3 regions of the Mitsuokella sp. AF21-1AC genome follow, and region 3 is predicted to be linked to each of the others. Evidence: riboswitches for the same ligand, from Rfam matches in the RefSeq annotation. Region 3 holds a riboswitch; each other region holds the start of a gene.
What was found. Region 3 has a riboswitch for thiamine pyrophosphate ahead of DWX75_RS08860 (hydroxyethylthiazole kinase). Riboswitches for the same ligand answer to the same signal wherever they lie in the genome.

Region 1 (3,271 bases), on a different contig from region 3:
ATGCGGTGGTCGAGCGCGCGACGGACGTCCTGGATCGTGTAGGCATCGGGATCGTAGGCGTTCATGGCCGCGATGACCTTCTCGCGCACATCGGAGCGGATCTCTTCCATATCCGGCAGATAGGCCATGGGGTCCGTGCGGCACGAGGGATCGTGCTCAAGGCGGTGTTTCTTGGCGAGTGCGGCCTCGCTCAGGCGGCTGGAATCCACGAGGAACTGATTCTCTTTCATAACTGCCACCTCCTCAATTGCGCAGGAAACCCGTCAGCGGGTCGGAAGCCTCGGCGCCGCGGCTCAGCACGCGCCCGAGCCCCGCAAGGTACGCCTTGCGGCCCGCCCGGATGGCGTCGCCAAAGGCTGAAGCCATGAGCGGCACATTGCCGGCCGTCGCGAGCGCCGTGTTGGCCATGATGGCCGCCGCGCCCATCTCCATGGCCTCGCATGCCTGCGACGGCGCGCCGATGCCGGCGTCGACGATGATCGGCAGGTCGATCTCATCGATGAGGATCTGGATGAATTCCTTCGTCGCGAGTCCCCGGTTCGAGCCGATGGGCGCTGCAAGCGGCATGACGGCGGCTGCACCGGCCGCTGCGAGGTCGCGCGCGGCGTTGAGGTCGGGGTACATGTAGGGCATGACGATGAAGCCTTCCTTCGCGAGGATTTCCGTGGCCTTGATTGTCTCGTTGTTGTCCGGCAGCAGATACTTGGAGTCGCGCATGATCTCGATCTTCACGAAATCGCCGCAGCCGAGCGCCCGCGCAAGGTGTGCGATGCGCACGGCCTCGTCCGCCGTACGCGCACCCGACGTGTTCGGCAGGAGCGTGATATTTTTTGGCACGTAGTCGAGGATGTTTTCCTTCTCTTTCGTGTTGGCGCGGCGCACGGCCACCGTGATGAGCTCGGCGCCGGCATACTCGACCGCCGCCTGGATGAGCTTCAGCGAGTACTTGCCCGAGCCCAGGATGAAGCGCGAGTGAAACGTGTGGCCGCCGATGACGAGTGCATCGTCTTTTGCTTCCTTATCACCGGCGCCCGAGCCGCCGCCCATGAAGCAGACGACCTCGACCTCATCCCCATCGCTGAGCACCGTCGTATCGTAGGCCTCGCGCGCGAGGATCACGCCGTTGTGCTCCACGGCCACGGCCCGCCGGTCGTAGCCGGCCTCCGCCAGATAATCCGCCACGCTCAGGCCCTCTTTTGCCTGCAGCTCGCCATTGATTCGTACCATCTTGCATCCTCCTCCGAAAATCACAGCTCCCCAACGTCCCGGCATGCTCAAAACGCCACCAGCCAAAACAAAAAGGGAGGCAACCTGACTCTGGTCGTCTCCCTGTACATGCAGAAACATCGCTCGATCGCATTTCCTGCGCATCCCTACGTTGGCATTATCCAAATCAGGTTCCCGGGTCGGAGTCACGAACTCCCTCTCAGCCTGCTTTGACGCCGCGCGCTGCGGCCGCCGGGCAAGCTCCCCGTGTCTATGGAATTGTAAAATCCTTAAAACGCTTTTTATTATAGACGAAACGATACAGAATTACAACCGTTTCCGCGAAAAAACGCCTGCTTTACACGAGATAGGGCGCAAGGACGGCCTGCCAGTCCGCGAGCGGCGTACGGCGCACCGTTTCGTGGAAGGCCTCGCCCGCCTCGCGCACGGCGAAGTAATGCGCGACGAGTGCGCAAAGTGCCGCGAAGAGCTTCGCATCTGCCACGCGGCCCGCAAGCGGCTGAGCGTAGGCCGCATCGGGGCCGAGCGAACCGCCCACCTGCACGGTGTAGACGGGCGTCACCTCGCCGTCGACCTTCGCGCGGCCGCCCGTCAGGCCGATGTCCGCGATCTGCGGCTGCGCGCACGAATGGAAGCAGCCCGTCAGATTGATGCGCACAGGCACGTCGGCCGCGGGGAACGCCGCATCGAGCGCCTGCGTCAGCTGCTGCAGGCGGTCCTTCGTCTCAATCGGCGCGAAATTGCAGTAGGCATTGCCCGTGCACGACGACGCGTAGCCCGAGAAGAGCCCCGGCTGCAGCGGATAGCGCGCAAAGAGCTCCTCGGCAAGCAATGCGTCGAGGCGCTCAGCGGGGATGTCGAGCAGGATGAGATTCTGCGAATTCGTCGTGCGCAGGCGGCCCGTGCCGTAGGTCTTCGCAAGCCCTGCAAAGGCGCGCAGGTCCGCGGCCTCGATGTGGCCCTTGGCGAGATGCACGCCGACATACGAGAGCCCCGGCTGCTTCTGTGCGTGGACGCCGTAGAAGCGGCCGTACTGCCACGGCGCCGTGACCTCCTCGCCGCCAGCTTCGAGCGTTCCCGTCTGGGCCGTGATCTTCGCGGCCACGGCGCAGATGCCAAGATCCGCGACGAGGTATTTCAAGCGGCAGTGATTGCGCTTCTCGCGATATCCTTCGTCGCGGAAGAGCGTCGCCACGGCCTTGGCGACCGGCAGCACCTCTTCGGGGCGGATGAAGAACGGCAGCTTCTGCGCGAGGTACGGCTCCGCCGAGAGGCCGCCGCCCACGTAGGCGTGAAAGCCCGTCTCGCCCGCGCGCCGGGCCGGCACGAACGCGAGGTCGTTGATGCGCGCGAAGCCGGCGTCGTGCGGATTTGCCGAGATCGACACCTTGAACTTGCGTGGCAGGTTCGAGAAGTCGCGGTTGCCGAGGAAGAAGCGGTACGTCTCCTCGACGAGCGGCGTCGTGTCGAGGAGTTCCTCGGGGTCGACGCCCATGAGCGGATTGCCGAGGATCGTGCGCGGCACATCGCCGCAGGCCTCGACGGAGCTCAGGCCGGCCTCCGCGAGGGCGCGGCGGATAACGACGGCGTCGCGCAGCGTGATGTTGTGGATCTGCACGGCCTGGCGGATCGTGATCTGCACCTCATCCCTGCCGTACGCGTGCGCGAGATCCGCGAGCACCTCGGCCTGCGCGGCTGAAAGCGTGCCCGACGGCAGCTTGACGCGCACGAGGAAATGGCCGTCGCGCGGCCGCTGCGCGTAGATGCCGGCCCATTTGAGCCGCTCGACGTCGCCGGGGTCGAGCTCCGAGAACGCTTTGCCGGAAAGCGCCTCGATCTCCCCGAAAATGTCGAGGCCGTCCTTTTCCTGTTTCCACTGCTCATTGCGGTTGCTTGTCACTGCTGTCATCTTCAATCTCTCCTGTTCATCTGGTTTTCCATGCAAAAATGGAGGTCCCGGCACACAAACGGTGCACAGGAACCTCCATTCTTTGGTCAGTTCGCTATGAATACCATTACGATACCATACGAAGGCCAAACTGTC
Region 2 (3,271 bases), on a different contig from region 3:
ATGGCCATATGTATCAGGATAAGGTAATCGTCGTGATGGGCGGCGGTAATGCAGCCGTCGATGCGGCCAACTATCTGACGCGCTATGCGAAGAAACTTTATCTCATCCACCGCTCGGAGCTCCGGGCTGATGAGGTGTCTCAGAAACGCCTCTATGCCAATCCCGCCGTCACGGTCATGCTGCAGACGGAAATCACGGCGCTTGCCGGTGAGAAACGCCTCGAGTCCATTCAGGTTCTGCACAAGGATACGGGCAAGAGCGAGGAACTGCCGGTCGATGCGATTTTTGTCAACATCGGCGTCGTGCCGAATACCGAACTCTTCCGCGGGCAGATTCGCCTGACGGAGAGCGGCCGCATCCCTGCCGGCGAGGACTGCCGCACGGAAATCCCGGGCGTCTTCGCTGCCGGCGATGTGCGCGAGAAGGAAATCCGCCAGCTCACGACGGCTGCGGCTGATGGCACGACGGCTGCCCTGCTGGCTGAGCGCTACATTCGCCAGCTTGAGGATTGAGCCGTTTCCCGTCCTTCCATGTAAAATATTTGATTTCAGATAAGGAGTGTTCTCTTATGGTAAAAGTTTATTCGATCACGACCTGCCCCTGGTGCGATAAGGTCAAGAAATATCTCAAATCCCGTCATGTGGAGTTTGAGGAGCACAACATCGAGCTCAGCGATAAGGACCGCGATGAATGCTACAAGATCTCCGGCGACCTCATCGTGCCAGTCACAACCGTCAACGGCAAGGATTTCGTCGTGAGCTTCGATAAAGCCAAGCTCGACGCTCTGCTCGGACTCTGATACCATATCCCTTCCTGTCACCGGCTGCTCGTCAGCCGGTTTTTCTGCTGCTCCAAATTTTCAGTGCAAAAGGTGTCCGGATACCGTATAATGAATAGAGAGTTATGAAAGCGAAAACATTTGCTCGATAGATGAGAGGGGCAAGACGATAGAGGTAGAAGATATGAGCAGGATTTTCAAGGGACCTGGCAGGAAGCTCCGGGACCAGGCGGCTCAGGGCATTGTCGAGTATGCGCTGATACTGGCCTTCGTGGTCGGCGTGGCCGCGGCAATCTTTGCCAACGGCGGCCTGGCGGATGCCATTGGAGAAGCATTTTTTAATGTGTCTACGACCATCAGCAATGCCATCGATGGTTCGAATGAAGCCAAGCAGAAACGCTTGCAGAAAACGTTGGACGATGCACTGCGTCAAGCTATCAAGAATGGAAGAATTGAAATTGCTGCGGGGAACTGGGTAGAGATTGATGTTCAACAAGAAGTCAATTCAGACTATGGACACAAATATGCAACAAATGGTGGTTCGAGTGGAAAACCTGGTGTAAAAATCGATGGTAAAGATTACACTAGATTTACAGGAATTTGGAATGCGACTTCGCTTAAAGAATATGAAATGAATGTCGGTCAGGAAGGCGGCTGGATTGGTGTTCGTATCGAATCGTTGGGGAATGGCTCGTATATTTCACATTATTATACGGGTCAGGAGCAATCTTCCAGTGGTGTTGGCAATAGCAACTATAAAAATACAACATATATGAACCAAACTTATGGAAAAGATGGTACGGAATATAATATTTCATGGACGACCAATAAATAATTGACTTAAGGACGAGGCAGGAAGTGCTTGCTATTTTTTCATCCTTTTGCTACAATAAACAAGAACAAACACAATATGACGATTTCACTAGGGGAGCCGCTTGCGGCTGAGAGGATTTTCCGACCCTTGGAACCTGTTGGGGTAATACCTGCGTAGGGAAGTGACAAAGCAAATTTTGCCGTCCGGTACGCCGGGCGGCTTTTATTTTTAGGAGGAATAGCCATGTCGACACAAATGCAGCAGGCCCGTGAAGGCCGCATCACCGATGCCATGAAGATCGTGGCCGAGGAAGAGAAGATTCCGGTGGAAACCATCCGCGAACGCGTGGCCAACGGCACGATTGCCATCTGCGCCAACATCAACCACAAGAACCTGCGCCCGCGCGGCGTCGGCGAGGGCCTGCGCGTCAAGGTCAACGCCAATATCGGCACGTCGAGCACCTTCCCGGACATCGAGCCGGAACTCGAGAAGCTTGACGAAGCCGTGCGCTGCGGCGCCGATGCCGTCATGGACCTCTCGACGGGCAACAACATCGACCTTTCGCGTCAGCGCATCATCGAGCATTCACCCATCATGGTCGGCACCGTGCCGCTCTATCAGGCAACGGTGCGCTCCATCCGCGAACACGGCGCCGTTGTCGAGATGACGGATGACGACATCCTCGAGACGATCGAGCAGCAGGCCAAGGACGGCGCGGACTTCATGACGCTCCACTGCGGCGTCACGCGCAGCGCCATCGAGCGCATGCGCCGCCAGGGCCGCATCATGGACATCGTGAGCCGCGGCGGTTCCTTCATCGCCGGCTGGATGCTCCACAACGAGATGGAGAACCCGCTCTACGAGCATTACGACGATATCCTCGACATCTGCGAGAAATACGATGTGACGATCAGCCTCGGCGACGGCATGCGTCCGGGCTGCACGGCTGATGCTACGGACCGCGGCCAGCTCACGGAGCTCATCACGCTTGGCGAGCTTGTCGACCGCGCCTGGAAACGCGGTGTCCAGGTCATGGTCGAAGGGCCGGGCCATGTTCCCTACGACCAGATTGAGGCGAACATGAAGCTGGAGAAACGCCTCTGCCGCCATGCGCCGTTCTATGTCCTCGGCCCCCTCGTCACGGATATTGCGCCGGGCTACGACCACATCACCGCGGCCATCGGCGGCACGCTTGCGGCCGTCTCGGGAGCGGACTTCCTCTGTTACGTGACGCCGGCGGAGCATCTGGCCCTGCCGACGATCGAGGATGTCCACACGGGCGTCATTACGAGCCGCATCGCTGCCCATGCCGCCGACCTCGTGCGCGGCGTACCGGGTGCGCGCGAATGGGACCGCGAGATGGCGAAAGCCCGCAAGGTACTCGACTGGAATCGTCAGATGGAACTCGCCATCGACCCGGACCTTGCCAAGAAGAAACGTGGTGCGCGCAACCCCGCTGATGAAGGTGCCTGCTCGATGTGCGGCGATTACTGTGCCGTGGAGATCATCAACAAGTACTTTGACAAGCCGGACTGCCCGTGCCAGGACTGAGCAAGCGGAGCTTTTCAGGAAATTCTGCAAAAAACATCGGCGGGAAGAAGGATTTTGACCGCTCTGGCTCGAAATATTCCTTGTAAAATGAAATCAAACCTAGATTGGAGGTTTTATTATGGGGAAGA
Region 3 (3,271 bases):
AAGATGCCTTATGATGTCCAAGAGAAAGGGGATGGCCGCTGCTTTGCTGGCACTGTCCCTGTGGCTGGCTCCCTATGGGGAAGCCTCGATGGCACCTGTAGCTGCAGAACCCGTGGCAACGGCTGAACCGTCAGCACCGGCAGCAGCGCCTGCCGAAACGGTGGTGCCGCTCGATGCCAGGGCTTCGCTGGATAAGGCTTTCGATCAATTGGCAGAAGTCAAGAACGGGACGTATGATTTGTCGCTGGTGGCGACGACGCCGAAGGGCAGTGCCACGCTTACGAGCGGCATCTCATTTGTATCCGAGCCGTACACGCGCGCAAAGGGGCAGATGGCCATCGGTTTTTCGCTGCCGGGCGCGCCGGAATTTGAGCGCGATCTCGCCTACTACATCCGCGAGACGGAGCAGGCCACGGCCTTTTACTGCCGTCTCGGCCATGGCGAATGGGAGAAATCCGTGACGAAGCGCCAGCCGATGGACAAGACGGTCAACGGGTTCTGGACGGCGGCTTTCCGCAACGGCTTCATGGATTTTGCGAAGGATGTGCAGTTTGACGTGAAGGAAGGAGCGGCACAGACGTACCTCGTGACGGTGGATGGCAAGGCCCTCGGCAAGCTCTATCTCGAGAATGAGCACCCGAACCTCGCCAATGCCGACATGCAGAAAACGCTGGAGTCAATCCTTAAGAATGTGCCGGATTTCACGTATACGGTGACCATCGATGAGGAGAAGAACACGCTGACGGATTTCCACGCCAATCTGACGGAGCCCATCCGCAAGGCGGGGCTCATCTATCTGAAGCGCAGCGATATGACGCGCGAGGATAAGGATTCGTACCGCAAGGCTCTCGAAAACAGCACGGTGGAATTGAGCCTCAAGGGCCGTGACTTCAACGAGCTCGAGGATGTGCAGGTCCCCGCTGAGATCCTGGCCAGTGCGCGCGATATCAAGGCCGGCACGGCCAATGAAAACGCCGCGCCTGCCGGCAAGAAGGCAGACGTCAAGTAAAATCGCATATCGATTATTTGCAGGGGTACACCTCGGTGTTGAGAAGGCATGGCCTGACCCTTAGAACCTGTGGAGTCAAGACTCGCGAAGGGAGCAAAGAAATTCGGAGCTCGCCGGCAGGCGGGCTCTTTTTGACGCCGGGTCTCCTGGAGAAAGAAAGGCAATGGTGATAGATATGGAACTGGAAGAAATCAAGCAGGGCATTCTCCTGGCCGTCCGCAAGGCGAAGGAGACGACGCCGCTCGTGCCATCCATCACGAATTCGGTGACAATCAATTTCGTGGCGAATGCGCAGCTGGCGGCCGGCGGTTCAGCCGCCATGGTCTATCTGCCCGATGAAGGGACGGGCATGGCGGCTCTCGGCAGTGCCATGTACATCAACATGGGGACGCTGTTGCCCATCTACGAGAAGACGCTGCCGCTGACGGCGCACAGCCTGGCTGATCATCACCATCCCTGGGTGCTCGACCCCGTCGGCATCGGACTCGGCGGCATGCGGCGGGACCTTTTGCTCGCGTTCCGCCAGACGCCGCCGGCCATCGTGCGCGGCAATGCGTCGGAAATCATCGCGCTCGCGAATCTCTGGCAGCTCGATTCGGGCATGGCGGCTGACGGCGTGCGCGGCGTCGATGCGACGGACAGCGTGCGCGAGGCAAAGCTGGCGGCCGAATCGCTGGCCCGCTTCACAGGCGGTGCCACGGCCGTGTCGGGCCCCCTTGATCTCGTGACGGACGGCACGACAACGGTCATGAGCGAGGGCGGCTCAGAGCTTTTCACGAAGGTCACGGGTGCCGGATGCTCTCTCGGCGGCGTGGCAGCCGTCTACGCCGCTGTGACCACGCCATTTTTCGCGGCGCTGGCGGCTGTGCAGGCATACAATTTCGCCGGAAAGAAAGCCGAACAGCGTGCCGGCGGACCGGGTACTTTCGCCGCTTATTTCCTCGATGAGCTCTATCAGGCAAAGCCCGAGGAGATTGCGGACAATCCGTTCTATATGATATGAATCGATGGCATGAAAAGGGGGCTTTACGATGAATGCGCTGATTGCGGTGGCCATTGCTCCGTGCGGGACCGGTGAGGAAATGTCGTCTTATGTCGGCGAGGTCGTGCAGGTCATCCGGGAATCGGGACTGCCGAACCGCACCAATTCGATGTTCACGGAGATCGAAGGCGAATGGGATGAGGTGATGGCCGTGGTGAAGAAGGCCACGATGGTGCTGGCCGACCGCGGTATCCGCACGGAGGTGGTCCTGAAGGCGGACATCCGTCCGGGTTATCAGGATATGATGCATGGCAAGCTGGAACGCATGGAGAAAAAGATTGCCATGGCAAAGGCGAATCAGGTGAATCAGGAAAATCAGGAAGGAAGCGATGCGAAGTGAATATGCGTGAACGACTCGATATCTCCGCGTACTTTGTCGTGGGGCCGGAGAACACACTCGGGCGGCCGGTGCCAGAGGTTATCCGCGCGGCGGTCAGCCACGGCTTTACGTGCCTGCAGCTGCGTTCCAAGACGGCATCGGCAAGGGAGCTCATAAATCTGTGCGGCGAGACGGCTTGCGTGCTGCAGGAGCTCCACAAGGAGGACGCGGTGGCCTTGCTTGTCGATGATCGTCTCGATGTCGTGCTGGCCGCACGTGAGCAGGGCATCAAGGTGGATGGCATCCATGTGGGGCAGAGCGATGTGCCCGTGAGTGTCTGCCGCAAGTATCTTGGCGAGCGCGGGGTCATCGGCCTCTCCGCCCGCACGAATGAGCTTCTCGATTACGTCCGCCATGCCGATACATCCGATATCGATTATTTTGGCGCGGGGCCGCTGCACGAGACGCCGACGAAGCGCGACTGCGGCCGCGGGGCCGATGGGCGCGTGATCACGCGGAGCTTTGAAGAGCTCACGGAGCTTCACCGCATCAGCCCGGTGCCCGTCGTTGTGGGCGGCGGCGTCAAGGCCTGCGATCTGCCTGCACTCAAGGCGACAGGCGTCGAAGGTTTCTTCGTGGTCAGCGCCGTGGCGGGAGCTGAAAATCCCGGCCGGGCAGCGAAAGAGATGGTGTCCATCTGGCGAAAATCCTGAGCTTTTTGCCTGTGAATTGCCCTCCAAAAAAATTTTGAAAAAATAAGTCAAAAAGTCGAAAAAGTATTTGACTTTTTGACTTATTGCGCTATAATAAGATTCAGGAACGGACGAAAGCCGCTCCGCAAGAATCAGAAAATCAGACAGAGCGATTATGGAGGATACGATTATGGGACAAGAAAAATACA

Region 1: linked by a shared signal. The riboswitch ahead of thiS (sulfur carrier protein ThiS) and the one ahead of DWX75_RS08860 (hydroxyethylthiazole kinase) in region 3 are both predicted to bind thiamine pyrophosphate.
Region 2: linked by a shared signal. The riboswitch ahead of thiC (phosphomethylpyrimidine synthase ThiC) and the one ahead of DWX75_RS08860 (hydroxyethylthiazole kinase) in region 3 are both predicted to bind thiamine pyrophosphate.

The regions. Positions count from the first base shown of each region.
Region 1 covers NZ_QRVW01000033.1:13,094-16,364, reverse strand. The annotation lists gene thiH (2-iminoacetate synthase ThiH) at 1-230, opposite strand, end outside; gene DWX75_RS10550 (thiazole synthase) at 244-1,047, opposite strand; partial or broken gene thiS (sulfur carrier protein ThiS) at 1,048-1,227, opposite strand; TPP riboswitch at 1,354-1,484, opposite strand; gene DWX75_RS10545 (nitrite/sulfite reductase) at 1,565-3,136, opposite strand.
Region 2 covers NZ_QRVW01000036.1:3,344-6,614, reverse strand. The annotation lists gene DWX75_RS10835 (NAD(P)/FAD-dependent oxidoreductase) at 1-512, shown strand, start outside; gene DWX75_RS10830 (glutaredoxin domain-containing protein) at 569-799, shown strand; gene DWX75_RS10825 (Flp family type IVb pilin) at 963-1,613, shown strand; TPP riboswitch at 1,693-1,789, shown strand; gene thiC (phosphomethylpyrimidine synthase ThiC) at 1,836-3,143, shown strand; gene DWX75_RS10815 (universal stress protein) at 3,262-3,271, shown strand, end outside.
Region 3 covers NZ_QRVW01000023.1:8,993-12,263, forward strand. The annotation lists gene DWX75_RS08855 (hypothetical protein) at 11-1,009, shown strand; TPP riboswitch at 1,021-1,119, shown strand; gene DWX75_RS08860 (hydroxyethylthiazole kinase) at 1,173-2,012, shown strand; gene DWX75_RS08865 (MTH1187 family thiamine-binding protein) at 2,041-2,391, shown strand; gene DWX75_RS08870 (thiamine phosphate synthase) at 2,394-3,083, shown strand; gene clpB (ATP-dependent chaperone ClpB) at 3,253-3,271, shown strand, end outside.